2 regions of the Bradyrhizobium sp. B120 genome follow, and region 2 is predicted to be linked to the other one. Evidence: riboswitches for the same ligand, from Rfam matches in the RefSeq annotation. Region 2 holds a riboswitch; the other holds the start of a gene.
What was found. A riboswitch is a leader RNA that binds a small molecule or an ion and turns the genes downstream of it on or off. The one in region 2 is predicted to bind glycine.

Region 1 (14,873 bases), 160 kb from region 2:
CTGCCGTCCCTGCTGACGCCCTGCGTGATCGCGCGCTTGATCTCGTCGTCCGTCCAGCCGCCAATGCCTTTGGTCTTGCTGGAGCTGATGTTCCGCGAAACCGAGACGCCCCAAGGTCCATGAAACTTGCCGCCGCCAGCGCCCATGCTGGTTGCATATTCTCGCCCTTGCGGACCCATCGGCGTGTGGCACTCCATGCAGTGCGCAATCGTGGCGAGGTAAAATCCTTGCTGCACCTTGTCGCCCAACATCGCTTCGGTGTACGGGCCTTCACCGCCCGGGGGAACAGGATGTCCTTGTGCCATCTTGTAGACCGGCTCCGGCACCGCATTCCTGATCGGCTTGATCGTGCGCAGATAAGCGATCACCGCTTCGAGGTCGCGATCGGTCATGATCTCGTAGAAGCCGCTCGGCATGATCATGGCGACCCGCGCGCCGTTGCGCTTGATGCCCTTGCGCAGCAGTTGTCTGAGTTCGGCGTCGGTGTAATTGCCGATGCCGGTTTCCGTGTCTTGGGTGATGTTCGGGGCCGTGACCTTGAACGGTGGCTCATCCCATGACAGGCCGCCGGAAAACGCCTTGTCGCTGATCTCCCCTGAGGGTCCCTTCGGCGTATGGCAATTGCCGCAGGTCAGGATGCCATTGACGAGGTAATCACCGCGCGCGACCAATTCCGATTCTGCGCTGACCGGGCCGGTCAATAGCACGCCGATAACGAGCGCTAACGATCCGATGCGGATCATGACGACGCCTCCAATCAATTAAGTATGGCGATAGAACTCTGATCGATTTCTGGCTTCAAAAACGTAGGTCAGCGAAATGTGCGCACCGATGTTCAACGGTGCGAAGGCCATGTGCAAATTAGGTAGCCCGCCCGCAAGAAAAGCCGCGCGCGGATCGATGGTGCGATCGCCGCCCCTCTTTTTGGCACATCCGATTGCTGGAGGGGTGGCCAGACAAAATCTAGCAGATTTCATGCGCTTGAGAAGGCAGCATGTGTCGTCCCTGCGAAAGCAGGGACCCATAACCACGAATGGTCATTGTTGCGCGATTGTAGAACGACGAGTCCCGTTCACAATTCGGGCCGCGGAGCATGGGTCCCTGCTTTGGCAGGGACGACGCGCGGAGAGAGTCGTGCCTCGAACTCACTCTTGCCGAGCAGACAGAACGACGGCCAGGCTCACCGCTCCTGCTGCAAACTCCCCTCCAGCCGCGCCAGCTCGCCGTCGAGGTCGCGCTCGACATCGGCCACCTGCATGTCGACCACCCGATAGTCGCGCGCCTCGAGCCAGGCTCTGCGCTTGGCGCGGTCGGCGGCGATGGCGTCGTTCTCGTTCGGATTGACCAACTCGATCGCGAGCCGGTGCACGAAGGAGACGAAGTCGGGGATGTGGCGGCCGACCGGGGTCTGGCGCTTGAACTGGCCGGCGAAGCGGCGATCCCGCGTCAGTGCTTGCCACAGGATCCGCTCGGCGTCGGTCGGGTTGCGGCGGAGCAGCCGGGCGAGCCCGCGCACCGTGCTGGAATTGTCGGCGGCGGCGCCGCCCCCTCCCTGCTCGGCGAGCAGCGCCCGCAGACGCGTGGCCTGGGCGCCGTCGAGCACGCCGCCCTTGGCCGGACCCTTGCGGCCCTCGGCGATCGCCATCACCACCCCGTGCAGCGTGTGCATGTCCTGCTTGGTCGGCTCCATCCGGGTGAAGATGTTGCGCAGGTTCACCAGCATGGTGTCGCGCTTCTCCGCCGGCCGCAGGAACTCGACCTTGTCGAGCTCGGCGACGAGGTTGTCGAAGAACGCCTGCATCTGGTGCTGGGAGGCCGGTTCGGACCGCTCCGGCATCGCGAACGGCAGCTCGCCCGCGGTCGAGAGCTTGAACCACTCGTAGCCCATCAAGAGCACCGCCTGCGCGAGGTTGAGCGAGGCGAAGCCCGGATTGACCGGAAAGGTGATGATGCGGTTGGCGAGCGCGACCTCCTCATTGGTCAGGCCGGAGCGCTCCCGCCCGAACAGGATGCCGGCCCCGCCGCCGGAGGCGACATGGCTGACGATCGCGTTTGCCGCGCCTTCCGGCCCGACCACCGGCTTGGCCTGGTCGTGGGCGCGGGCGGTCGTGGCAAACACCAGCGTGAGATCGGCGATCGCCTGCTCGACGGTGTCGAACAGCTCGACGGAACCGATGATGTGGTCGGCCCCGGCGGCCGCGCGCTGCGCGGCGACATTCGGCCAGCCGTCACGCGGATTGACGATGCGCATCCGGGTCAGCGCGAAGTTACCCATCGCGCGCGCGGCCATGCCGATGTTCTCGCCAAGCTGCGGCTCGACCAGGATGACGACGGGACCGGCAAGGTCGTGCCCTGCCTTGGTCTTGTCGGTGCCGGACATCTCACTTCACTTTCTGATTCAACGTCTGAAGATTTTGAATCAGCTTCCGAAGCGGCTGATTCAAACTCTCATGCAGGGCGGCGCAACCAGCTTTGCACCGGTTTTGCGCGGGACCATTTTCTCCAAGGAGATAACAGGGTTAGCGGCGTTTGCGAATCCTCAATCGGAATCCCAATCGCACGGCGCGAAGACTGCCGCTTGCGCGCGCTTGGCCTTCGGATAGGCTATCAACCACAATCAAAGCGAAGCTGTAAAGGCACGCTTGAGACGCCGCTTGAACGGCGAGGCACTTGGGTCGAAGCACTTGGGGGGGACGATTATGCGGGGCAGATGGACGCTGGCGATTGTGGGCGTGGTCTTGATCGTGGCGGGGGGCCTGCTCGCCTACCTCACGCAGACTGCAGGCGGCATCCGGATCGAGGATGTCAGGTTCAAGGGCGCCAAGGGCAACACCATGAGCGCCCTGCTCTACATCCCGCCGAACGCGACGCCGCAGATCCCGGCGCCCGGTATCCTCGCCGTCCACGGCTACATCAACTCGCGCGAGACCCAGGACGGCTTCGCCATCGAGTTCGCCCGCCGCGGCTATGTGGTGCTGGCGCTCGACCAGACCGGCCACGGCTATAGCGACCCGCCCTCCTTCGCCAACGGTTTTGGCGGACCTGACGGCCTTGCCTATCTCCGCAGCCTGCCGTTCGTCGACAAGGAGAATATCGGGCTCGAGGGCCATTCGATGGGTGGCTGGACCGTGCTGGCGGCCGCCACCGCCATGCCCAACGACTACAAGTCGATGGTGCTGGAGGGCTCGTCCACCGGCAAGCCGTTCGCCGCCGAGGGCACCGCGAGCTGGCCGCGCAACACCGCGCTGGTGTTCGCCCAGTACGAGGAGTTCTCCACCCTGATGTGGGGTGTCGACCTCGCCCGCGACGTCACCAAGAGCCCGAAACTCTGGGCGCTGTTCGGCACGCAAGGCGCGGTCGAGCCCGGCAAGGTCTATGGCGATCCGGCCAACGGCACCGCCCGGGTGCTGTACACCCCGGCGATGACCCATCCGGCCGAGCACATCTCGCATGAGGCGATCGGCTACAGCCTCGACTGGTTCGCCAAGACGTTGAAAGGCGGCACCCCTCGTCCGGTCGACGACCAGATCTGGTTCCGCAAGGAGATCGGCACCCTGATCGCGCTGATCGGCTTCGTGGCGCTCCTGATCGGGACGTTCGACTGGCTGCTGGAGGCACCGATGTTCTCCCGCCTGCGGCTGCCGGCGGTGGCCGACGGCACCATGCCGCCGCACGCGGCTGCGAGCGGCCGGCGCTGGACCACGGCATTCATCCTGTCTGCCTTCATCCCGGCGCTGACTTATTACCCGGCCTTTGCTTTGGGCGGCACCTTGGTGACCCCGAGCGCGTTCCTGCCGCAGGGCATCACCAACCAGATCCTGGTCTGGGCCATCATCAACGGCCTGATCACGCTGGCCCTGATGTGGTTCGCCCCGAAGCGCGCCAGCCGGGCCGGCCTCGTCGGTCAATCCGTCGTGATCGCATTGGCCTCGGTTGCGGTAGGCTACGCCGCGCTCTGGCTCGCCGACCTCGCCTTCAAGGTCGACTTCAGGTTCTGGATCGTCGCACTCAAATTGATGAGCGCGAAGCAATTCCTCATCTTCCTGATCTATCTGATTCCGTTCACGGCGTTTTTCGTGGTGGCGCTGCACGTGCTGCACCGGAATTTCTCGACCATGGGCGCCCCGCGCGGAGCGCTCTACCTGACCAATATCCTGGCGCTGACGCTCGGTTTCATCGTGTTGCTGGTGCTGCAATACGGCACGCTGTGGCTGACGGGTAAGCTGTTCAACCCGATCCCGGACCCGGGATTTGTGCCGCTCTCGACCATCGTCGCGATCCAGTTCGTGCCGCTTCTGGCGATCGTCGGCGTGATCGCCACCTTCACCTGGCGGCGGACCGGATCGAGCCTGCCGGGGGCCCTGATCGCGGGCCTGTTCGTGACCTGGTACATCGTGGCCGGCACCGCGACGCAGGTCCCGTTCTAGAGGGGTTCAGGCGCTGAAAGCCCGCCCAGGACAAGGAGCGAGAGCCGCCGTCAGAATGGCGGTTCTCGGTGAAAAGATGGGCTGAAAGTGCATAACCGGTGCGCTTCCGCCCGTCCCCGGGCGGTGCTATAGCGCAGGCGTATTCCACCCCCACCGTCAAAAGCGCGCCGTTCCCAAGAGGGCCTCCCCGTCATGGCAAAAATCAAGGTATCCAACCCCGTCGTCGAGCTCGATGGCGACGAGATGACCCGGATCATCTGGCAGTACATCAAGGACAAGCTGATCAACCCGTTCCTGGATGTCGAACTGCTCTATTTCGATCTGGGCATGGAATACCGCGATGAGACCAATGACCAGGTGACCATCGACGCCGCCGAAGCCATCAAGAAGGTCGGCGTCGGCGTCAAATGCGCCACCATCACCCCCGACGAGGCCCGGGTGAAGGAGTTCGGCCTGAAGCAGATGTGGAAGTCGCCGAACGGCACCATCCGCAACATCCTCGGCGGCGTGATCTTCCGCGAACCGATCATCTGCAAGAACGTGCCGCGCCTGGTTCCCGGCTGGACCAAGCCGATCATCATCGGCCGCCACGCCTATGGCGACCAGTACCGCGCCACCGACATCAAGTTCCCCGGCAAGGGCACGCTGTCGCTGAAGTTCGTCGGCGAGGACGGCACCGTGATCGAGCGGGAAGTGTTCAAGGCGCCCGGCGCCGGCGTTGCGATGGAGATGTACAATCTCGACGACTCCATCATCGATTTCGCCCGCGCCTCGCTCAACTATGGCCTGCTGCGCAACTACCCGGTCTACCTCTCGACCAAGAACACGATCCTCAAGGTCTATGACGGCCGCTTCAAGGACATCTTCCAGGACATCTACGACCGCGAGTTCAAGAAGGAATTCGAGGCCAAGGGCCTGACCTACGAGCACCGCCTGATCGACGACATGGTGGCCTCGGCGCTGAAATGGTCCGGCGGCTATGTCTGGGCCTGCAAGAACTATGACGGCGACGTGCAGTCCGACACCGTGGCCCAGGGCTACGGCTCGCTCGGCCTGATGACCTCGGTGCTGCTCACCCCGGACGGCAAGACGGTGGAAGCCGAAGCCGCCCACGGCACGGTGACCCGCCATTACCGCGAGCACCAGAAGGGCAAGGAGACCTCGACCAACTCGATCGCGTCGATCTTCGCCTGGACCCGTGGCCTCGCCCACCGCGCCAAGCTCGACAACAACGAGGCGCTGGCGAAGTTCGCCACCACCCTGGAGAAGGTCTGCGTCGCGACCGTCGAAGAGGGCTACATGACCAAGGACCTCGCACTCCTGGTCGGCGCCGACCAGCGCTGGCTCTCCACCACCGGCTTCCTCGACAAGGTCGCCGAGAATCTCGGAAAGGCGATGGCGGCCTAACGGCCGCCTGTTGCCGAACACAACAGCGAGCGTGACCATGTCCCTACTCGGCCGGGTAACGCTCGCATCCTTGTTGCTGACCGGATCGGCGGCGCTCGCCGCCGATCCGCTGCCCGCCCCCGTTGCGGCGCCCGACGAGACCGCGGTCCTCACCGCCCATGCCGAGGGCGTCCAGGTCTATGAGTGCAAGCCGGTCACCGACGGCAAGCTCGCCTGGTCGTTCCGTGAACCCGTCGCCACCCTGATCGCCGGTGGCCGCACCGTCGGCCGGCATTATGCAGGGCCGAACTGGGAGCATGTCGACGGCAGCGCCGTGACCGCCCGCACCGCCGGCACCGCCCCCGGGGCGACGCCAGCGGACATTCCCTGGCTGAAGCTCGAGGTGATCTCCCACCGCGGCAACGGCCTGCTCTCGAGCGTTGCCACCGTGCAGCGGATCAACACCTCGGGCGGCGAGCTCAGCGGCGCCTGCGACAAATCAGGCGCACTGAAGAGCGCGGCGTATTCGGCGGATTACGTGTTCCTGCGCCGCGACTAATCGCGGATACCGCCGTCGGTCTCGTGCGGCGCCTGAGCAATCTCGCTGGCGGCAAGGTCGCCACCGGCCGCGAGCGGATCAGCGAGCCGCGCCTCCGCCGTCTCCCTGACATGCGCGGCGAGCGCCGGCATCCGTTCGATCAGGGCATGGAAGTCCTGCGCGTCGAGCAACAGCAGCTTGGTCTTCCGCATCGCCGTCACCGTGCCGGATCGGCTGGTCCGGCGCAGCAGCGCGATCTCGCCGAAGAACGTGCCGTCGCCGAGCCGCACCCGCTGGCTCGGCAGGTCGATCTCGACCTCGCCGGCGGTGATGAAATACATCGACGACGCCGCATCGCCGCGCCGCACCAGCACCTCGCCGGCCTCGATGGTCTGCGACCGCAGCAGGCGCATGATGTCGGCAATGTCAGCGGCGTTGAGATGCGAGAACAGCGGCACCCGCGCCAGCATGCCCCAGGTCACGACGAAGTCGCGGCGCCGCACCTCGTCGGCGAACGCGGTCGAGACGATCGCGACAGGTAATGCGATCATCGCAAAGCCGACCACGATCGCAACCACGGTGACCATCCGCCCCAACGGCGTCACCGGAACGACGTCACCGTAACCGACAGTGCCGAGCGTTACGATCGCCCACCACATCGCCTGCGGCATGGTGCCGAACTTGTCCGGCTGTACCTTGTGCTCGATGGCATAGAGCAGCGAGGCGAACAGCAGCACCGCGCCGGTCAGGATCACGACGCAGCCGAACAGCGTGCGCCGCTCGGCATGCAGCGCCGCCAGCAGCGAGCGCATCGCAGTCGAATACCGCACCAGCTTGAGGAACGGCAGCATGCCGAACAGCACCAGCGCGGTCTTGTCACCAATCGCAAGCGCGATGGCCGACGGCAGGAAGGCGAGCAGGTCGATCACGCCGAGCGCCGAGCAGGCGTATTCGAGCCGCGCCTGCAGCGGCGTCATGTCACGCAGCGAGCGGCCGACCACACTCCAGAGCCGCGCGGCATATTCCAGCGCGAACGCGACGACCGCGGCGATCTCGATCGCCGTGAACAGCCACCAGAACTGGGCATCGATCTCCGGTACCGACGCCAGAATCGCCGCCAGCACATCGACGGTGATGATCGCGACGACGAGCCGGACGAAGCGCGAGCCGACCGAATATGGCAGGTGGTCCTGCTCGAGCAGCTCGTAGAGACGCTCCCGTAGTCCGGGATCGCTGATCGTGGGCTTGAGCGGAGCCGTCGCCACGATCAGCCTCTCCCTCAGGCGCCGGCCATCGCTTGCTCGATCGCCGACAGCGCGGCGTCGGCCTTGGCTCCGTCGGGCCCGCCGGCCTGCGCCATGTCGGGCCGGCCGCCGCCGCCCTTGCCGCCGAGCACCTCGGAGCCCTTGCGCACCAGCTCGACCGCGTTGAAGCGCGAGGTCAGGTCGGCGGTGACGCCGACCACGATGCCGGCCTTGCCGTCCTCGGTCACGCCGACGATCGCAACCACGCCGGAGCCGATCTGCTTCTTGCCGTCGTCGACCAGGCTCTTCAGGTCCTTGGTCTCGACGCCCTCGACCGCGCGCGCCAGCAGCTTGACGTTGCCGACCTCGCGCACGCCCGAGGCGGCGCCGTTCGACGACGCTCCGCCGCCCATCGCGAGCTTCTTGCGGGCATCCGACAGGTCGCGCTCGAGCTTCTTGCGCTCCTCCATCAGGGCTGCGATGCGCGCCGGCACGTCCTCGATCGAGGTGCGCAGCTCGGCCGCCGCGGTCTTCGCCAGCGTCATGGTGTCGTTGGCGTGCTTGCGCGCATGATGTCCGGTCAGCGCCTCGATGCGGCGCACGCCGGAGGCGACCGCGCTCTCGCTGGTCACCGAAATCAAGCCGATGTCGCCGGTGCGGCGAACGTGGGTGCCGCCGCAGAGCTCGACCGACCAGCCGAGCGCGTTCTGTCCGTGATCGCGGGCGCTCTTGCCCATCGAGACGACGCGAACCTCGTCGCCGTACTTCTCGCCGAACAGTGCGCGTGCACCGGCCTCGCGGGCGTCGTCGACACCCATGACCCGGGTCGTCACCTCGTCATTCTCCAGCACGACATCGTTGGCGATGTCCTCGACCCGGGCGAGCTCTTCCGGCGTGATCGGTTTCGGATGCACGAAATCGAAGCGCAGGCGATCGGGCGCGACCAGCGAGCCGCGCTGCGCGATGTGATCGCCGAGCACCTGGCGCAGCGCCTCGTGCAACAAATGCGTGGCCGAGTGGTTGGCGCGGATCGACGAACGCCTGGCGTGATCGACCTCGAGCTGCAGCGCAGTGCCGACGTTCAGCGTGCCCTGCTCCACCGTGCCGACATGCACGAACAGATCGCCGGCCTTCTTCTGCATGTCGGTGACGCGGAATTTGACGCCCTCGCCCGTGAGGACGCCGACGTCGCCGACCTGACCACCGGACTCCGCATAGAACGGCGTCTGGTTCAGCACGATCGCGCCGCTCTCGCCCGCCTTGAGGCCGTCGACCTCGGCGCCGTCCTTGACCAGCGCCGTGACCACGCCTTCCGCGCTCTCGGTCTCATAGCCGAGGAATTCGGTCGCGCCGAGCTTCTCGCGCAACGGGAACCAGATCGTCTCGGTGGCCGCCTCACCGGAGCCTGCCCATGAGGCACGCGCCTTCTCGCGCTGGCGGTTCATCGCGTCAGTGAACGAGGCCTGGTCGACGCTGATGCCGCGCGACTTCAGCGCATCCTGCGTCAGGTCCAGCGGGAAGCCATAGGTGTCGTACAGCGTGAACGCGGTGTCGCCGTCGAACATGTCGCCCTTCTTGAGGCCGGCGCTCTTCTCGTCGAGGATCGATAGTCCCCGTACCAGCGTCTTGCGGAAGCGGGTCTCTTCCAGCTGCAGCGTCTCCTCGATCAGCTTCTCCGCGCGCACCAGGTCCGGATAGGCCTGGCCCATCTCGCGGACCAGCGCCCAGACCAGGCGATGCATCAGCGGCTCGCTCGCGCCCAAGAGCTGTGCGTGGCGCATCGCGCGGCGCATGATCCGGCGCAGCACATAGCCGCGGCCCTCGTTCGACGGCAGCACGCCGTCGGCAATCAGGAACGCCGAAGAGCGCAGATGGTCGGCCATCACCCGGTACGACGCAACGTTCTGCTCGTTCGGCCCATGGCCGAGGGCCGAAGCGGCCGCATCGATCAAATGGCGGAACAGATCGGTCTCGAACACGCTCTCGACGCCCTGCAGGATGCAGGCCATGCGCTCTAGCCCCATGCCGGTGTCGATCGAGGGACGCGGCAGCGCCACGCGCTCCTCCTTCGTCACCTGCTCGTACTGCATGAACACCAGATTCCAGAATTCGAGGAAGCGATCGCCGTCCTCCTCGGGGCTACCAGGAGGTCCGCCCCAGATGTGCTCGCCGCGATCGATGAAGATCTCGGAGCACGGACCGCACGGGCCGGTATCGCCCATCGCCCAGAAATTGTCCGAGGTCGGGATGCGGATGATGCGATCATCCGAGAAGCCCGCGATCTTCTTCCAGTAGCCGGCCGCCTCGTCGTCGGTGTGATAGACGGTGACGAGCAGCTTGTCCTTCTTCAGCCCGAAATCCTTGGTAATCAGATTCCAGGCGAGCTCGATCGCGCGCTCTTTGAAGTAGTCGCCGAACGAGAAGTTGCCGAGCATCTCGAAGAAGGTGAGATGGCGCGCGGTATAGCCGACATTGTCGAGGTCGTTATGCTTGCCGCCGGCGCGGACGCACTTCTGCGACGTCGTGGCGCGCTGATAGCCGCGCTTCTCGACACCGGTGAAGACGTTCTTGAACTGCACCATGCCGGCATTGGTGAACATCAGGGTCGGGTCGTTGCGCGGAACCAGCGGCGACGACGCCACGATCTCGTGGCCGTTCTCCTTGAAGAAGTTCAGAAATGTCGACCTGATGTCGTTGACGCTGCTCATGTTCATCCAATCGAAAAAGGGGCCGGCCAGCCGCAAAAAGGCGTCATTTTCCGGCCGAACGCTTTTAGACATTGCCAGCTGCGGTGTCCAGAAACTGTGCAGGCGGATCATGGGCTTGCCGCGGCAGCACAAAGCCCATTGGATAGTTGTTGCAGCTGCGTTGACAGTCTTGGTGGCGCCGTGTTTTCTACCTACCTGTTACCCCGTCACGTCGGGAGAGACCGGCCTTACCGCCGGCGCCGAAGGAGCAACCGCCCCGGAAACTCTCAGGCAAAAGGACCGCGTGACGTCTGACATCTGGAAAGAGGCGCTGGGGTTCTCCCCGACGCGCCCGCCGACGGGATAATACTCTCAGGCACAGCGACAGATGGGGCTTTCTGCAGGTTTCTCAAGGGGAAATAGGTCCCCTGCGGGAACCGCGAGGGCCCTGTGATGTCTGCGCGCGAAACTTCCCCGCTGAAACAGACCCCGCTGCACGCGCTGCATCTGGCGCGTGGGGCCAGGATGGTGCCGTTCGCCGGCTACGACATGCCGGTGCAATACACCGCCGGCGTGCTCAAGGAGCATCTGCACACCCGCAAGGACGCCGGCCTGTTCGATGTGTCCCACATGGGACAGCTCGTGCTGAAGGCCAAATCCGGCAAGGTCGGCGACGCGGCGCTGGCGCTGGAAAAACTGGTGCCGCAGGACATCGTCGGCATCGCGCCGGGACGGCAGCGCTACGCGCAATTCACCAACGACGACGGCGGCCTGCTCGACGACCTGATGGTGGCGAATTTCGGCGATCACCTGTTCCTGGTGGTCAACGCCGCCTGCAAGGCCGAGGACGAGGCGCATCTGCGGGCGCATCTCTCCGATGCCTGCGAGATCGTGTCGCTGGCCGACCGCGCGCTGATCGCGCTGCAGGGTCCGAAGGCTGAATCGGCGCTGGCGAAACTTTGTGCAGACGTCAGTTCGATGAAATTCATGGACGCCGGTCCGCGCCGCCTCAATGACATCGACTGCTTCGTCTCGCGCTCCGGCTATACCGGCGAGGACGGGTTTGAGATTTCCGTGCCCGCAGACAAGGCGGAGGCCCTGGTCACCGCACTGTTGGCCAATCCTGATGTACTTCCGATCGGGCTCGGTGCGCGCGACAGCCTGCGACTCGAGGCCGGGCTTTGCCTCTATGGCCATGACATCGACACCACGACGACGCCGGTCGAAGGCGCGCTGGAATGGTCGGTGCAGAAGGTTCGCCGCAGCGGCGGCGCCCGCGCCGGCGGTTTTCCGGGCGCCGACAAGATCCTCGCACAACTCGCACAAGGCGCTTCCCGCCGCCGTGTCGGCCTGAAGCCCGACGGCCGCGCGCCGGTCCGCGAAGGCGCCGTGCTGTTTGCCGATCCGACCTCGACCGAGCCAATCGGCAAGGTGACCTCGGGCGGTTTCGGCCCGAGCCTCAATGCGCCGGTTGCAATGGGCTATCTGCCGACATCCCTTTCCGCACTCGACACCACCGTTTTCGCCGAAGTGCGCGGTCAGCGGCTACCGCTGAAGGTCGCCGCCACGCCCTTCGTTCCCAATACCTACAAACGCTAAACGCCAAAGGATCGATCCCTATGACGACGCTGTACACGTCCGACCACGAATGGCTCCGTATCGAGGGCGACGTCGCCACGATCGGGATCACCGATTACGCGCAGTCGCAGCTCGGCGACGTCGTGTTCGTCGAACTGCCCAAGGTCGGCCGCAGCCTGAAGAAGGCCGAGGCCGCCGCGGTCGTCGAATCCGTCAAGGCCGCCTCGGACGTGTACGCGCCGATCACCGGCGAGGTGGTCGAGGTCAACGAGGCGCTCGCCGCCGAGCCCGCGCTGGTCAATTCGGATGCCGGCGGCAAGGCCTGGTTCTTCAAGCTGAAGATAGCCGACAAGGGCGAACTCGGCGGCCTGATGGATGAGGCCGCCTACGCCGCGCACACCGCCTGAGGATCACCCCAAGGATTAGCCCATGAACGCGCCCTTCAAGCCGATCAACGAAGCCGCCACCGATTTCGTCCGCCGACACATCGGACCATCCCCGCGCGACATCAACGCGATGCTGGAGACGGTCGGCGCCGCGAGCCTGCAGGCGCTGATGAATGAGACGCTGCCGGCGTCGATCCTTCAGAAGGCGCCGCTCGATCTCGGCCGGGCGCTGAGCGAAACCGAAGCGCTCGCGCATATGAGCGAGCTCGCCGCGCAGAACCAGGTGTTCACCTCGCTGATCGGCCAGGGCTATTCCGGCACCATCCTGCCCGCGGTGATCCAGCGCAACATCCTGGAGAACCCGGCCTGGTACACCGCCTATACGCCGTACCAGCCGGAGATCAGCCAGGGCCGGCTCGAAGCCCTGTTCAACTTCCAGACCATGATCTGCGATCTCACCGGGCTCGACGTCGCCAACGCCTCGCTGCTCGACGAGGCGACCGCGGCCGCCGAAGCTATGGCGCTCGCCGAGCGCCACTCGCAGGTGAAGGCGAAGGTGTTCTTCGTCGACAAAGAAGTTCATCCGCAGACACTGGCGGTGATGCGCACGCGCGCCGCGCCGCTGGGCTGGGCGCTGGTGGTGGGCGATCCCCTGACCGAGCTCGACAAGGCCGACGTGCTCGGCGCACTGCTGCAATATCCGGGCACGACGGGCGCGGTGCGCGACCTCCGGCCGGCGATCGCATCGCTGCGCGCCAAGGGTGCGCTTGCGATCGTCGCCGCGGACCTGCTGTCGCTGGCCCTGCTGACCTCGCCCGGCGAGCTCGGTGCCGACATCGCGATCGGCTCGGCGCAACGCTTCGGCGTGCCGATGGGTTATGGCGGACCGCATGCCGCCTACATGGCGGTGCGCGACACGCTGAAGCGCTCGCTGCCCGGCCGCATCGTCGGCCTTTCGGTGGATTCGCGCGGTGCACCGGCCTATCGCCTCGCGCTGCAGACCCGCGAGCAGCATATCCGCCGCGAGAAGGCGACCTCCAACATCTGCACCGCGCAGGTGCTGCTCGCCGTGATCGCCTCGATGTATGCGGTGTATCACGGCCCCGAAGGCCTGACCCATATCGCACGCGGCGTGCATCGCCGCGCCACCGTGCTCGCCGCGGGCCTGCGCAAGCTCGGCTTTGCGCCGACCAGCGAGGCATTCTTCGACACCGTGACGGTCGAGGCCGGAAGCAAGCAGATCGAGATCGTCTCCCGCGCGCAGGCGGAGCGGATCAATCTCCGGATCGGTGCGACCACGCTCGGCATCGCGCTCGACGAGACCACGACGCCGGAGACCGTCGAGGCGGTGTGGCGCGTGTTCGGCGGCAAGCTCAGCTTTGCCGAGATCGAGGCGGCCGCGCGCGAGGCGCTGCCGAAGGAGCTGCGCCGCACCAGCGCCTTCCTCACCCACCCGGTGTTCAACACCCACCGCTCGGAGACTGAGCTGCTGCGCTACATGCGCAAGCTCAGCGATCGCGACCTCGCGCTCGACCGCGCGATGATCCCGCTCGGCTCCTGCACGATGAAGCTCAACGCCACCACCGAGATGATCCCGCTGACCTGGCCGGCGTTCGGCAATCTGCATCCGTTCGCTCCCGCGGATCAGGCCAAGGGCTACCACGCGCTGTTCAAGCGGCTCGAGCAGTGGCTGTGCGACATCACCGGCTATGACGCGATCTCGCTGCAGCCGAACTCCGGCGCACAGGGCGAATATGCCGGACTCCTTGCGATCCGGGGTTATCATCTCGCGCGCGGCGAGCCGCATCGCAAGGTCTGCCTGATCCCCTCCTCCGCGCACGGCACCAATCCGGCCTCGGCCGCGATGGTCGGCATGGACGTCGTGGTGGTGGCCTGCGACGCGCGCGGCGACGTCGACGTCAACGATCTCCGCGCCAAGGCGGAGAAGCATTCGGCCAATCTTGCCGCTGTGATGATCACCTATCCGTCGACCCACGGCGTGTTCGAGGAGCATATCAGCGAGATCTGCGACGTCGTGCATGCACATGGCGGCCAGGTCTATCTCGACGGCGCCAACATGAACGCGCAGGTCGGGCTGTCGCGGCCCGGCGATTACGGCGCTGACGTCAGCCATCTCAATCTGCACAAGACCTTCTGCATCCCGCATGGCGGCGGCGGCCCCGGCATGGGCCCGATCGGCGTGAAGGCGCATCTTGCGCCCTATCTGCCCGGTCATCCCGCAACTGACGGTGCGACGGCGCACGCCATCGGCCCGGTGTCGGCCGCGCCGTTCGGCTCGGCGTCGATCCTGACCATCTCCTACATCTACATCCTGATGATGGGCGGCGAAGGGCTGACGCGGGCGACCGAGGTTGCGATCCTCAATGCCAACTACATCGCCGCACGGCTGCAGCCGCACTTCCCGGTGCTGTACCGCAACGAGCGCGGCCGCGTCGCGCATGAGTGCATCGTCGACCCGCGGGCGCTGAAGACGACCAGCGGTGTCACCGTGGACGATATCGCCAAGCGGCTGATCGACTACGGCTTCCACGCGCCGACCATGAGCTTCCCGGTGGCGGGCACGCTGATGATCGAGCCGACGGAATCGGAATCGAAGTTCGAGATCG
Region 2 (14,873 bases):
GGCTGGATCTTGAAGTTGGAGTCGGTCGCGACCAGCGTGTCGTAGACCATGTAGCCATGGTCTCGCGTGATATAGGCGGTGGTCAGGATCGGATCGATGACGCGCAGATCCGAATGCATCACCGCGGTGATGGTCTTGCCCGCGGCCATGGCCTGCGGCGCAAAGGACAATTCCTGCGGCGCGAACGACAGCGCGAGCGCCGTCAACGCAGCCGCTAGCGTGCGGTGCTTCCAACGCGAGATAGGGAACATGCAATTTCTCCTGACGTGTAACTGGTCAAAGCCGGCTTATTCGTTATGCATGCGGTTCGTTATTTAAGCGAACTAACATGCTGTATGGCTTGTGAAATCGAGACTTGCATCAAGCGCAATGCGCGTCAATCGGTTTTGGGCAGGATCAAACGTATACGAACGAATGAGCGGCAGGTGCAGCGCATTTGACTTTACAAACTCGTCTTCCGAGCTTTTCGTACGGCACGCGAACGCGTATCGGCGCGCACAAACAACAAGAGAGAAAAGACATGAACCCCGCCAATCTTCCTTTTGATTCCGAAGCGATGCTGCAGGGGCTGCGCAGCTGGGTGGAATGCGAGAGCCCGACATGGGATGCGGCCGCAGTCGAGCGCATGCTCGACCTCGCGGCGCGCGAGATGGCGGTCATGGGTGCGACGATCGAACGCATCGCGGGACGCCAGGGCTTCGCCGGCTGCGTCCGTGCCCGTTTTCCCCATCCGAAACAAGGCCAGCCCGGCATCCTGATCGCCGGCCATCTGGACACCGTGCACCCGGTCGGCACCATCGAAAAGCTGGCGTGGCGGCGCGAGGGCAACAAGTGCTTCGGGCCCGGTATCTTCGACATGAAGGGCGGCAACTATCTGTCGATCGAGGCGATCCGGCAGTTGGCACGCGCGTCGTTTACGACGCCGCTGCCGATCACGGTGCTGTTCACGCCCGATGAAGAGGTCGGCACGCCGTCGACGCGCGACATCATCGAGGCGGAAGCCGCGCGCAACAAATACGTGCTGGTGCCCGAGCCCGGCCGGCCGAACAACGGCGTCGTCACCGGCCGCTACGCCATCGCGCGCTTCAATCTGGAAGCTGTCGGCAAGCCGAGCCATGCCGGCGCGACGTTGTCCTCCGGCCGTTCCGCGATCCGCGAAATGGCCCGGCAAATCATTGCCATCGACGGCATGACCACCGAAGACTGCACCTTCTCGGTCGGCATCGTGCATGGCGGGCAATGGGTCAATTGCGTCGCGACGACCTGCACCGGCGAAGCGCTCAGCATGGCCAAGCGCCAGGCCGATCTCGACCGCGGCGTCGAGCGCATGCTGGCGCTGTCGGGCACGGCAAATGACGTGACATTCAAGGTGACGCGCGGCGTCACTCGCCCGGTGTGGGAGCCGGATGCGGGCACCATGGCGCTCTATGAAAAGGCAAAGCGTCTCGCCGCCGATATGGGTCTTGATTTGCCGCACGGCAGCGCCGGCGGCGGCTCTGACGGCAACTTCACCGGCGCGATGGGTATCCCCACCCTCGATGGCCTCGGCGTACGGGGCGCCGACGCCCACACTTTGAACGAACATATCGAAGTCGAGAGCCTCGCCGAGCGCGGCCGCCTGATGGCGGCACTACTGGCGACGCTCGATTAACTCGATTTGCACTGCACAACACGTTGGCACTGCCGGACCGAAATTTAGCCTTGTCCAATTTTTTGGCTTCGCCTACGGTCCGGCCGTCCAACGCGACGATGCGGGAGAGATCGAAGCGACAACATTCGTGTTGTTGTTTCGGCGCCGACGGAGCAACCGCCCCGGAAACTCTCAGGCAAAAGGACTGTATCGTCAGGACGATCTGGAGAGAGACGGCATGGCCAAATGGAAACGGCCATGACGTCCACCGAAGGGGATAGTCTGCTTTTGGGCCGAGGCCCGATGCGGATCAAGCTCTCAGGTACCGTGACAGATGGGGCGTCGAAGCTGCCGGTTTCACCGGTGGTTCGGCGACTCTAACCCACGGGAGCCTGAAGACCACCATGCCCCACATCGCGATCATTGGCGCCGGCATCACCGGCGTGACGACGGCCTATGCCCTGCTCGAACGCGGCTACCGGGTGACTGTCCTCGACAGGCATCGCTACGCCGCAATGGAAACCTCATTCGCCAACGGCGGACAGCTTTCCGCCAGCAACGCGGAGGTGTGGAACAGCGCCGCGACCATTCTCAAGGGGCTGCGCTGGATGCTTCGAAGCGACGCGCCGCTGCTGATGAATCCGAAGCCGAGCTGGCACAAATATTCCTGGATCGGCGAGTTCGTCGGCCACATCGGCCGCTATCGCAGCAACACCATCGAGACCACGCGGCTCGCAATCGAAGCGCGCAAGCATCTGTTCTCGATCGCCCAGCGCGAGAATATCGCCTTCGATCTCGAACGCCGCGGCATTCTGCACGTCTATCACGACAAGGCCGGCTTCGAGGCGGGCCTGCGCGTCAACACGCTGCTGCAGCAAGGCGGGCTCGACCGCCGGCCGGTGACGGCGGACGAGATCCGCAGCATCGAGCCCGCGCTGCAGACGACCTGCTATGGCGGCTTCTTCACGCCGTCGGATGCCACCGGCGATATCCACAAGTTCACGCGCGGGCTGGCCGACGCCTGCATCCGCCGCGGCGCAAGCTTCGTCCATGAAGCCGACGTCGATGCGATCGCGCGCGGCGACGACGGCTTCCGCATCGGCTGGAACGACACCGCTTCGCACGATGCCGAGGTCGCAACGCGACACGAGTTGCAGGCGGACGGCATCGTGATTTGCGCCGGTGTCGCGAGCCGCCACTTCGCCGGCCTGCTCAATGACCGCGTCAACGTCTATCCGGTGAAGGGCTATTCGATCACCGTGCAGCTCGATGCGCCGCAAAGCCGGGACGCTGCGCCGACCGTCAGCCTGCTCGATGAAGCCGCGAAGATCGTCACCAGCCGGCTCGGCGCCGACCGCTTCCGCGTCGCCGGCACGGCCGAGTTCAACGGCTTCAACCTCGACATTCGCGCCGACCGCATCCAGCCGCTGGTGGATTGGGTGCGGCAGCATTTCCCCGGCGTCGACACGTCGAAAGTCGTGCCATGGGCCGGCCTGCGCCCGATGATGCCGAACATGATGCCGGTGGTGCGCGCCGGACGGATTCCGGGCGTGTTCTACAACACGGGCCATGGTCATCTCGGCTGGACGCTGTCGGCTGCGACGGCGCAGATGGTGGCAGGCGCGATCGATGACTGGCGCGACCTCGACACGCCTTCGATGGTGCCGTCGCAGGTCGATGCGACCGAGACCGCCCGCGCAGCTTTCCCCTAATTATCCGGCCGACGAGGAAGAATATGTGCGTATTTGCGTGTGGCCAAGTTGGAATTCGCTGAGAAACACCGCATGACAACGACTAGCGTCATATTGGGGAAAAGCGCTTCAGCTCGGGAGGGGACAATGCGCAGTGGGGTAGCGGGCACGCGTGAGACGCTGACCAAGCCGGATCAGATTGCCGCGGAGCTGTGCGCGGCCGTCGATCGAAACTTCGACGATCAGATCGCGTTCCTGTCACGCATGGTGCAGTTCCGCAGCTTGCGCGGACAGGAAGCGCCGCAACAAGCTTGGCTGGCCGAGCAATTCGCAAAGCGCCGCTACGACGTCGATACGTTCAGCCTTGCCGACGTCAACCTGATGAGTCATCCGAAGGCTGCACCGATGGACGGCATCGACCTTGCCGGATCGCAGCAGGTCGTTGCGACGCTCGACAGCAAAGGCAGCGGACGCAGCCTGATCCTGCAAGGTCATATCGACGTGGTGCCGGAGGGGCCCGCCGATCTTTGGGAACAACCGCCGTTCTCGGGCGCCGTGCACGACGGCTGGATGTTCGGGCGCGGCGCGCAAGACATGAAGGCCGGTGTCTCGGCAATGATCTTCGCGCTCGATGCGATCCGCGACGCCGGCTATGCCCCGGGCGGACGCGTCCATCTGCAAACCGTGACCGAGGAAGAGAGCACCGGCAACGGCGCGCTGTCGACCTTGATGCGCGGCTATCGCGCCGACGCCTGCCTGATTCCCGAACCGACCGGACACACGCTCACGCGCGCCCAGGTCGGCGCCGTCTGGTTTCGACTGCGCGTCCGCGGCACGCCGGTGCATGTCGCCTATTCGGAAGCCGGTACGAGCGCCATCCTGTCGGCGATGCATCTGGTGCGCGCATTCCAGGATTACACCAAGGCGCTCAATGCCCGGGCGCTCGACAACAGCTGGTTCCGCAGCGTCAAGAATCCGATCAAGTTCAACGTCGGGATCATCAAGGGCGGCGATTGGGCCAGTTCGACCGCGGCCTGGTGCGAGCTGGATTGCCGGCTTGGTCTCTTGCCGGGCGAAACACCCCAGCAGGCGATGCGCGGCATCGAGGAATGCCTGACGGAGGCGCACAAGGCCGACGACTTCCTGTCCGATAATCCGGCCGAGCTCGTGTGGAGCGGTTTTCAGGCAGACGCAGCGGTGTGCGAGCCTGGCAGCGAAGCGGAAGCAGCCCTGTCGGCAGCACATCATTCCATCTTCCAGGCTCCGATGCAGGAGCGCCTGTCCACCGCCGTCAACGACACCCGCTACTATTGCGTCGACTACGGCATCCCTGCCCTTTGCTATGGTCCGTACGGTATCGGCCCGCATGCGTTCAACGAACGTGTCGAGCTCGACAGCCTTCGCAAGACAACGCAGAGCATCGCACTGTTCGTCGCCAATTGGTGCGGCGTGGTGAAAGCGTGAATGGACTTGCCGTTTCAGGTCGGTGGCACATGGCGACATGTGCAATTCGAAATAGCAACTTCAGACCAAAGGAGGCCGCCAACGGCCTGAACCGCGCCTTGATATGACGTCTCCATTGGCACAGTATTTGCCTGCAAATTCATCACGTTCGCGCTAGCCTTGAGACAAGACGCAGAAGCGCATGAGACACATCACGGGGACACCATGAGTATGATGCGGCCCAGCCTTCGCTTCGCACCATCTGACGGCAGGAGATAGCAGCGATGATCGGCTATCTCCTCCGCCGCATCCTCGCCGCCATTCCCGTGATGGGCGTGGTGGCTCTGTTCGTGTTCCTGTTGCTGCGGCTGACGCCGGGTGACCCGGCCGCAATTCTTGCCGGCGACAATGCGACACCGGAACAGCTCGACCGTATACGCACCTCGCTCGGTCTCAACGAGCCGATCTACATCCAGTTTTATACCTGGGTCGCCAAGCTGCTGCACGGCGACCTCGGCGTCTCCCTGATCTCGAACAAGCCGATCCTCGAGATGATCGGCCCGCGCCTCGAGCCTTCGATTTCGGTCGCGCTGGCCACCATCGTCCTGTCGATCCTGGTGGCGGTGCCGCTCGGCGTGATCGCGGCGTGGAAGCACGGCACCTGGATCGACCGCTGCGTGATGGGGCTTTCGGTGCTCGGCTTCTCGGTGCCGGTGTTCGTGATCGGCTATGTGCTGATCCAGGTGTTTGCGATCGATCTGCGCTGGGTGCCCGTGCAGGGCTTCAAGAGCATCTCGGCTGGCTTCGGTCCGTTCTTCGAGCGCATCATCCTGCCGACCTGCACCCTCTCCTTCATCTATGTCGCGTTGATCGCACGCATGACGCGGGCCTCTATGCTCGACGTGCTGGGTGAGGATTACGTGCGCACCGCGCGCGCCAAGGGCATCGGCGAGACCGGCGTGCTGCTGCGTCATGCGCTGCGCAACGCCGCGGTCCCGGTCATCACCGTGATCGGTTCCGGTTTCGCGCTGCTGATCTCGGGCGTGGTCGTCACCGAGAGCGTGTTCAACCTGCCCGGCATCGGCCGCCTCACCGTCGATGCGGTGCTGGCGCGCGACTATCCGGTGATCCAGGCCATGATCCTTTTGACATCGGGTATCTATGTCGCGGTCAATCTCTTGATCGACCTCGCTTACACCCTGCTCGATCCTCGTATCCGGTACTGAGCAATGGCGATCGAAACCCTTCCCGAATCCTCTATCCCGGTCACCCGGCCGTTCCGCGTCAAGTTCGGCTTCCTGGCGTCGACGCCGATCATCGCGGTTGCAACGATCTGCCTCGTCCTGATCATCCTGATGGCGAGCTTCGCGCCGCTGATCGCGCCGCACGATCCGTTGTTGCTGACGCCGTCGCAGCGGCTGAAGCCGTCGAGCGCGCAATACCTGCTCGGCACCGACGCCTATGGACGCGACCTGCTGTCGCGCGTCATCTATGGCGCACGGATCTCGCTGTTGATCGGGCTCGGCGCCGCCGTCTGCTCGATCGCCATCGGGCTGCTGATCGGCCTCGTCGCCGGCTTCTTCCGCTGGGTCGATGCGGTGATGATGCGCGTGATGGACGGCTTGATGGCGATCCCCGCTATCCTGCTCGCGATCGCCGTGGTGTCGCTGTCCGGCGCCAGCATCTGGACCGTGATGGTCGCGATCACCATCCCCGAGATCCCGCGCGTGGCGCGGCTGGTGCGCTCGGTGGTGCTGACCGCGCGCGAGGAGCCCTATGTCGAGGCCGCGATCTCGCTGGGCTCAAGCCTGCCGAAGATCATGTGGCGGCATTTGATGCCGAACACGATCGCGCCGCTGATCGTGCAAGGCACCTATGTCTGCGCATCCGCGATCCTGACCGAGGCGATCCTGTCGTTCCTCGGCGCCGGCATCTCGCCGGAAACGCCGACCTGGGGCAACATCATGGCCGAGGGCCGTGCCTATTTCCAGGTCAAGCCGTCGCTGATCTTCTGGCCGGGGCTGCTGCTCTCGATCGCCATTCTCAGCGTCAACCTGATCGGCGACGCCGCGCGCGACGCGCTCGATCCCCGCATGAAACAGCGTGAGGGCAAGTGACGGCTTCAATACCAATTGAAGCCGTCATTCCGGGATGGTGCGTTAGCACCAGACCCGGAATCTCGAGATTCCGGGTTCGATGCCTCGCATCGCCCCGGAATGACGCAAGATGAAATCTGTCGCTATCACTCGCAACGCCGGTGGAACCAGCCTGATGACCAACGTCGTCCTCGACATCAACAATCTCGTCGTCGCTCTCGGCCGCAAGGCGGACGCGCACCGCATCATCGACGACCTGTCGCTGCAGGTGCGCGAGGGCGAGACGCTCTGCCTTGTCGGCGAAAGCGGCTCGGGCAAGTCGGTGACCTCTTTGACCACGATGGGCCTGCTGCAGAAGGGCACGCTGGTGCCGTCCGGCGGCAGCGTCAAACTGGTCGGCGAGGAACTGCTCACCGCGACCGACCGGCGGCTGCGCCAGCTGCGCGCGACGCGGATGGCGATGATCTTCCAGGAGCCAATGACCGCGCTCAATCCGGTGGTGCCAGTCGGCCGCCAGATCGACGAGGTGCTGCGCGCCCATACCGATCTCGACTCCCGCGCGCGGCGTCAGAAGATCCTGGCGATGATGGAGCATGTGCGGCTGCCCGATGTGGAGCGCATCTTCTCCTCCTACCCTCACCGCCTCTCGGGCGGACAGCGCCAGCGCATCATGATCGCGATGGCGCTGGTGCTGGAACCAAAGCTCCTGATCGCGGACGAGCCGACCACCGCGCTCGACGTCACCACCCAGAAGCAGATCCTCACGCTGATCCGCGACCTGCAACGCGATCACGGCACGGCGGTTCTGTTCATCACCCACGACATGGGCGTGGTGGCCGAGATCGCCGACCGCGTCGCGGTGATGCGGCACGGCCGGCTGGTCGAGACCGGCCAGCTGCAAGATGTGCTGCGCAACCCGACGATGGAATATACCCGCAACCTGCTGTCCGCGGTGCCGAGCCTCGTGCCGCGCGCGCCGCGGCCGGAGACGAAGGAGCCGGTGGTGCTGGAAGCCAACGAACTCAGCAAGGTCTACCGGGAGCGGTCGCTGTACGGCAAAGCCCGCGAGGTCGCCGCCGCCAGCAACGTCACGCTCACCCTGCGCAAGGGCCGCACGCTCGGCATCGTCGGCGAAAGCGGTTCCGGCAAATCGACGGTGGCGCGCTGCATCGTCCGCCTGATCGATCCGACCTCGGGCGGGGTGCGCCTCGCCGGCCGCGAGATCTCCGACCTGTCGCGCCGGCTGTTGCAGCCGCATCGCCAGAAGATCCAGATCATCTTCCAGGACCCCTACCGCTCGCTCAACCCGCGCGTCACCGTTGGCGAGAGCATCGCGGAAGGCCCGATCAATTACGGCATGCCGCGCAAGGATGCGCTGGCGCGGGCCCGCGAGCTGCTTGAGCTCGTCCATCTGCCGCCCGACGCGATTTCGCGCTATCCGCACCAGTTCTCCGGCGGTCAGCGCCAGCGCATCGCGATCGCGCGCGCGCTGGCGCTCGATCCCGACGTGCTGGTGGCGGATGAGGCGGTGTCCGCGCTCGACGTCTCGGTGCAGGCGCAGGTTCTCAATCTGCTCGACGAAATCCAGCGGCGGCTCGGCATCGCGCTGTTGTTCATCACGCACGATCTGCGCGTCGCCGCACAGATCTGCGACGACGTCGCCGTGATGCAACATGGCCGCGTCGTGGAACAGGGACCGGCGGCCGAGGTGCTGACCAATCCGCAACAGGCATACACCCGTGCGCTGCTCGAAGCAGCACCGGGGCGCGGGTGGGATTTTGCGAATTTCCGCCCGGTTTCGGAAGGCCTCGTGGCAACGGCCTAGGTCTTTAGACTTAACCTGACGACGTACCTTTGGGCCTTTCAATACGCCCATAGGGCATGCAAATCCGGAGGTGCTCCCCGGCTTGCGCTTGGCGCGACGACACGCTTAACGTCGCGCGCTAGGGCATGGCCTGGAAGGTGGACGCCGGTCTTCCCGAAAGAACACGCTCAAACCAACGAGATCGTGGCGCGAACCCGTTCCGATCGCACCGTGATCGAAGAAACGTATCGAGACCAACTTGATGACCCGCATTGCCGTTGGCGGCTTCCTGCACGAGACCAACACCTTCGCACCGACGAAGGCAACCTATGACGACTTCGTGCACGGCGGCGGCTGGCCGTCGATGACGCATGGCACTGAGGTGCTCAAGGTCATGCGCAAGATCAATGCGGGCCTCGCCGGCTTTGTCGAGGCGGCGGAAGCCAATGGCTGGGAGCTCGCCCCGACGGTCGCGGCCGGCGCAACTCCGTCGGCCCATGTCACGAAGGATGCCTTCGAGCGCATCGTGACGGAGATGGTCGACGGCATTGCCGCGGCCCGTCCGATCGACGGCGTCTATCTCGATCTGCACGGCGCGATGGTGACCGAGCACCTCGACGACGGCGAAGGCGAAATCCTTGCCCGCGTCCGCAAGGCGATCGGTCCGGATGTGCCGCTGGTCGCGAGCCTCGACCTGCACGCGAACGTCTCGCCCGAAATGATCGCGCATGCCGATGCGCTGATCGCCTACCGCACCTATCCGCATGTCGACATGGCCGACACCGGCCGCGCCTGCGCCAGGCATCTGGCCTTGCTGCTCAAATCCGGGCAGCGCCTCGCCAAGGCGTTCCGCCAAGTGCCGTTCCTGATCCCGATCAGCTGGCAATGCACCAACGACCAGCCGGCCAGGGGCATCTATCAAAAGGTCGTCGCGCTGGAGAGCGAGGCGGTGCCGACGCTTTCGTTTGCGTTCGGCTTCCCGGCCGCCGATTTCAGGGATTGTGGTCCGAGCGTGTTCGCCTATGGCCGGACCCAGGCTGATGCGGACGCCGCAGCCGACAATATCCTCGCGCTGGTCGAAGGCCATGAAGACGACTTCGACGGCCGCATCTATTTACCCGACGATGGCGTCCGCCATGCGATGGAACTGGCGCGCTTGGCGACCAAACCGATCGTCATCGCCGACACCCAGGACAATCCCGGCGCCGGCGGCAATTCCGACACCACGGGCATGCTGCGCGCGCTGGTGCGCAACGGCGCGAGTGCCGCCACCGGCGTGATCTGCGATCCGGCATCGGCGCAGGCTGCCCATGCGGCTGGCGTCGGGGCATCAGTCACGCTCGAGCTCGGCGGCAAATCAGGCATTCCCGGCGACACGCCGTACCGCGAGACCTTCGTCGTCGAACAACTCTCGGACGGCAAGTTCGTCGCGCCAGGGCCGTTTTACGGCGGCCGCGACATGGACATGGGGCCCTCGGCCTGTCTGCGGGTCGGCGACGTTCGTGTCGTCGTCGCCTCCTACAAGGCCCAGCTTGCCGACCAGGCGATGTACCGCTATGTCGGCATCGAGCCCACGACGCAGAAGATCCTGGTCAACAAGAGCTCGGTGCACTTCCGCGCCGATTTCGAGCCGATCGCCGGGAAGCTGCTGATCTGCGCCGCGCCCGGCCCGATGCCGGCCGATCCCGCGACGCTTCCTTGGAAACATTTGCGTCCCGGCATTCGTATCAAGCCTAACGGCCCCACTTTCACCCCCTCCTCCCCATCACGCACAAACGGATAGAGAGCCATGCCGACCATTGAGCGCATCGACAGTTTTGCCGACGAACTCACCGCCATCAGACGGGATCTGCATGCGCATCCCGAGATCGGCTTCGAGGAGGTCCGCACCTCAGGCATCGTCGCCGACAAGCTCACGAGCTGGGGCATCGAGGTGCATCGCGGCCTTGGCGGCACCGGCGTGGTCGGCGTGCTCAAGGGCAAGGGCAACAGCACCAAGAAGATCGGCCTGCGCGCCGACATGGACGCGCTGCCGATGGAAGAGAACACCAATCTGAAGTGGCGCTCCACCATCCCCGGCCGCTTCCACGGCTGCGGCCATGACGGCCACACCACGATGCTGCTCGGCACGGCGCGCTATCTCGCCGAGACCCGCAATTTCGACGGCACCGTGCATTTCATCTTCCAGCCGGCCGAGGAAGGTCTCGGCGGCGCCCGCGCCATGATCAAGGACGGCCTGTTCAAGCAGTTCCCCTGCGATGAGGTCTACGGCCTGCACAACGCGCCCGACCTTAACCATGGCGAGATCGCGATCCTGCCGGGCCCGGCAATGGCCGCAGCCGACTTCTTCGACATCAGGATCCAGGGCTACGGCGCGCATGGCGCGATGCCGGAGCGCTCCAAGGACGCGGTCGTGATCGCAATGACGCTCGGACAAGCGTTGCAGTCGATCGTCAGCCGCAACGTCGATCCGCTGCAGGCTGCGGTGCTGTCGATCACGCAGATCCATTCCGGGTCGGCGTACAACGTCATTCCCGGCGAAGCCTGGATGTGCGGCACGGTGCGCTGCTTCTCCGACGAAATTCGTGAGCTGATCCGCAAGCGCATGCGCGAAATCGCCGCCGGCTTTGCGGTGGCGTATGGCGCCGAAATCTCGGTCGAGATCCGCGACGGCTTTAGCGTCCTGGTGAACCAGGAAGAGCAGTCCCGCGTCGTCGAGGAAGTCGCGCGTACGGTTGTCGATCCGGCCAAGGTGATCACCCGCTCGACGCCCAAGATGGGCAGCGAAGACTTCGCCGACATGATGCAGGCCATTCCCGGCGCCTATTTCTGGGTCGGCCATGACGGTTCGGTGCCCGTGCACAATCCCGGTTACGTTCTCGACGACAAGATCCTGCCGATCGGCGCCAGCATGTTCGCCCGCATCATCGAGAAACGTATGCCGGCAGGTGCGCATGCATAAGCCGAAAGCGGACGCCATCACGTCGCTGCACGCTCTCTCGGCCGTCGACCTGCTCGCCGGCTACCGTGCCAAGCAGTTCTCGCCGTCCGAGGTGCTCGAGGAAATCATCTCCCAGGTCGCGACCTGGGAGCCGCACATCAAGGCGCTGTACCTGTACGACCCCGAAGGCGCGCGGAAGGTCGCGAAGGCTGCGACCGAGCGTTGGCAGCAGAGCGAGCCGGTCGGCACGCTCGACGGCGTGCCCGTCACCATCAAGGACAATGTCGCGACCAAGGGCCAGCCGGTGCCGCTGGGTGCGGCCAGCGTCAAGCTCGCGCCTGCGGAAAAGGATGCGCCGCCTGCCGCGCGGTTGCGCGAAGCCGGCTGCGTGATCTTCTCCAAGACCACGATGCCGGATTACGGCATGCTGTCGTCGGGGCTGTCGTCGTTCCATCCCCTCACCCGCAATCCCTGGGATGTCAGCAAGAACCCCGGCGGCTCGAGCGCAGGCGCCGGCGCGGCCGGTGCGGCCGGCTACGGGCCGCTGCATCTCGGCACCGACATCGGCGGCTCGGTGCGGCTGCCGGCCTCCTGGTGCGGCCTCGTCGCCCTGAAGCCAAGCCTCGGCCGCGTGCCGATCGATCCGCCCTATGTCGGCCGCGTCGCCGGGCCGATGACCCGCACCGTCGACGACGCCGCGCTGATGATGAGCGTGCTGTCGCGCCCTGATCGCCGCGACGGTATGAGCCTGCCGGCGCTCGAGGTGAACTGGAAGGCGCTGGAGAAGTCGCCGCGCAAGCTGCGCATCGGGCTGATGCTCGATGCCGGATCCGGCCAGAAGGTCGAGAAGGAGGTTCGCGAGGTCGTCGTCAAGGCGGCGAAGGCGTTCGAATCCGCCGGTGCCGTCATCACCGAGATCGACGGCATCCTGACGCCCGAGATGCTCGAGGGGCTCGACAATTTCTGGCGTGCACGGACCTGGGACGAACTGTCGAAGCTGTCGCAGGCCGACCGCGGCAAGACCCTGCCCTATATCCTCAACTGGGCCGAGGCCGGCGCAAAGCTCTCCGGCGTCGATGTGGTGCGCGGCTTCAACCAGACGATGGCGATCCGCGCCGCCGCCGCAAAACTGTTCTGCGACGTCGACTACGTGATCTCGCCGGTGTCGCCGGTCGTGAACTTCCCGGCGGAGTTCGCTGCACCACTGAACGACCCCGCAAAGCCGTTCGAGCACATCTGCTTTACCGTGCCGTGGAATATGTCGGAGAATCCGGCGCTGTCGATCAACGGCGGCTACGACAAGAAGGGCTTTCCGATCGGCGTCCAGATCATCGGCCGCCGCTTCGACGACATCGGCGTGCTCGGCATCGGCAAGGCGTTCGAAGGGCTGCGCGGCCCGCAGAAGCCGTGGCCCACGCCGCCGAAGAAGTAGCGCCTCAACGCAAGTCAGGATGCGCGGAACCACACCGCGCATCCCTCTTCTTCACAAGGGATGATTGCCGGGTTAACTGAATGGCGACGCGCGCCAGCGCCGTTCAGTCAAGAAAACCGAGAGGAAATCATCCCCATGGCGTATGAGACGATCAAGTACGAGGTCGCCGAGCAGATCCTGACCATCACGCTGAACCGGCCCGACAAGCTCAACGCCTTCAACGCCACGATGCAGCAGGAGCTGATCGACGCGTTCGACAAAGCCGACAAGGACGACGACGTCAGGGCCATTATCGTGACCGGCGAAGGCCGCGGCTTCTGCGCCGGCGCCGATCTGTCCTCCGGCGCCAACACCTTCGACCGCGATGCGCGTCGTGGTCCGGTCAAGCGTAATGCCGACGGCAGCGTCGACTACAGCGATCCGCAGGTGCGCGACGGCGGCGGCCAGGTGACGCTGCGCATCTTCAAGTGCCTGAAGCCTGTCATCGCCGCGGTGAACGGCCCGGCGGTCGGCATCGGCGTCACCATGCAGCTTGCGATGGATATCCGCATTGCGTCGGAAGCCGCGCGCTTCGGCTTCGTGTTCTCCCAGCGCGGCATCGTGCCGGAGGCCGCCTCGAGCTGGTTCCTGCCGCGCATCGTCGGCATCTCGCAGGCGCTGGAATGGTGCTACTCGGGCCGCGTGTTCCCGGCGCAGGAAGCGCTCGCCGGCCGGCTCGTCAGCAAGGTGGTGCCGCCGGCGGATCTGTTGCCGACCGCGCGTGCGCTCGCCAAGGAATTCGCGGCCAAGACCGCGCCGGTGTCGGTGGCGCTGATCCGCCAGATGATGTGGCGCATGATGGGCGCCGACGATCCGATGGAAGCGCACAAGGTCGACAGCCGCGGCATCTATGCCCGCGGCCGCTCCGAGGACGTCAAGGAAGGCGTGGTGTCGTTCCTGGAAAAGCGTCCCGCGCAGTTCAAGAACAAGGTGTCGTCGGACATGCCCGACTATTTTCCGTGGTGGCAAGAGCGCGACTATAAGTGAGCGAACGGCGTCCCGCGGCGTCCACACCTGACGGCGTCGTCCTGCTGCACGGCATCAGCAGGACGGCGCGCTCGTTTCGCAGGATGGAGCTGACGCTGCGCGATGCCGGCTTTGCCACCCTCAATCTCGACTATGACAGCCGGCGCAAAGGGCTCGATGCACTGGCCGAGGATATCCACCCCTCACTCGATCGCTTCGCGCAAAGCCTCGACGGCTCCGTGCATTTCGTCTGCCATTCGATGGGCGGCCTGCTGGCCCGCGTCTATCTGGCCAGATATCGCCCCGCGCGGCTCGGCCGCGTCGTGATGCTGGGCACGCCGAATGGCGGCAGCGAGATCGCGGACCGCCTGAAACACCTCGCAGCCTATCGCGCCTTCTTCGGTCCGGCCGGCCAGCAGCTCGTCACCCGCCGCGATGCCGCAACCAGCGCGCTGCTGCCGGCGATCGATTATCCCGCCGGCATCATCGCCGGCAACCGCTCGGTCTATCCGATCACGTCCATGGGCCTGCCGCGGCCACATGACGGCCGGGTGTCGGTCGCCAACACCCGGCTCGACGGCATGGCGGATCACATCGTGATCCGCACCTCGCATCCCTGGCTGGTGCGAAACCGGGAGGCGATCGTGCAGACGATTGTGTTTTTGCGGGAGGGCAAGTTCACACCGCACTAGCCGTCATTGCGAGGAGCGAAGCGACGAAGCAATCCATACCGCCCACACGGTGACTATGGATTACTTCGCGGAGCCTGCCATCGGGCGCGCGTTCGCGCGACCCGTTGGCTCGCAATGACGAACTACTGCATCATCAACG

Region 1: another riboswitch for glycine. It lies ahead of gcvT (glycine cleavage system aminomethyltransferase GcvT); the one in region 2 lies ahead of ACOIX3_RS25310 (D-amino acid dehydrogenase).

The regions. Positions count from the first base shown of each region.
Region 1 is NZ_CP185242.1:5,617,873-5,632,745, forward strand. Features, by position in the region: gene ACOIX3_RS26110 (c-type cytochrome) at 1-743, opposite strand, end outside; gene ACOIX3_RS26115 (TrmJ/YjtD family RNA methyltransferase) at 1,181-2,380, opposite strand; gene ACOIX3_RS26120 (alpha/beta hydrolase family protein) at 2,700-4,427, shown strand; gene ACOIX3_RS26125 (NADP-dependent isocitrate dehydrogenase) at 4,620-5,834, shown strand; gene ACOIX3_RS26130 (DUF3455 domain-containing protein) at 5,872-6,372, shown strand; gene ACOIX3_RS26135 (cyclic nucleotide-gated ion channel) at 6,369-7,619, opposite strand; gene alaS (alanine--tRNA ligase) at 7,631-10,303, opposite strand; glycine riboswitch at 10,505-10,595, shown strand; gene gcvT (glycine cleavage system aminomethyltransferase GcvT) at 10,736-11,881, shown strand; gene gcvH (glycine cleavage system protein GcvH) at 11,902-12,267, shown strand; gene gcvP (aminomethyl-transferring glycine dehydrogenase) at 12,290-14,873, shown strand, end outside.
Region 2 is NZ_CP185242.1:5,455,741-5,470,613, forward strand. Features, by position in the region: gene ACOIX3_RS25300 (ABC transporter substrate-binding protein) at 1-251, opposite strand, end outside; gene ACOIX3_RS25305 (M20/M25/M40 family metallo-hydrolase) at 521-1,651, shown strand; glycine riboswitch at 1,743-1,848, shown strand; glycine riboswitch at 1,852-1,966, shown strand; gene ACOIX3_RS25310 (D-amino acid dehydrogenase) at 2,035-3,342, shown strand; gene ACOIX3_RS25315 (ArgE/DapE family deacylase) at 3,469-4,785, shown strand; gene ACOIX3_RS25320 (ABC transporter permease) at 5,049-5,990, shown strand; gene ACOIX3_RS25325 (ABC transporter permease) at 5,994-6,881, shown strand; gene ACOIX3_RS25330 (ABC transporter ATP-binding protein) at 7,036-8,685, shown strand; gene ACOIX3_RS25335 (M81 family metallopeptidase) at 8,927-10,447, shown strand; gene ACOIX3_RS25340 (M20 aminoacylase family protein) at 10,454-11,626, shown strand; gene ACOIX3_RS25345 (amidase) at 11,619-13,037, shown strand; gene ACOIX3_RS25350 (crotonase/enoyl-CoA hydratase family protein) at 13,173-14,063, shown strand; gene ACOIX3_RS25355 (esterase/lipase family protein) at 14,060-14,734, shown strand; gene ACOIX3_RS25360 (NADPH:quinone oxidoreductase family protein) at 14,857-14,873, opposite strand, start outside.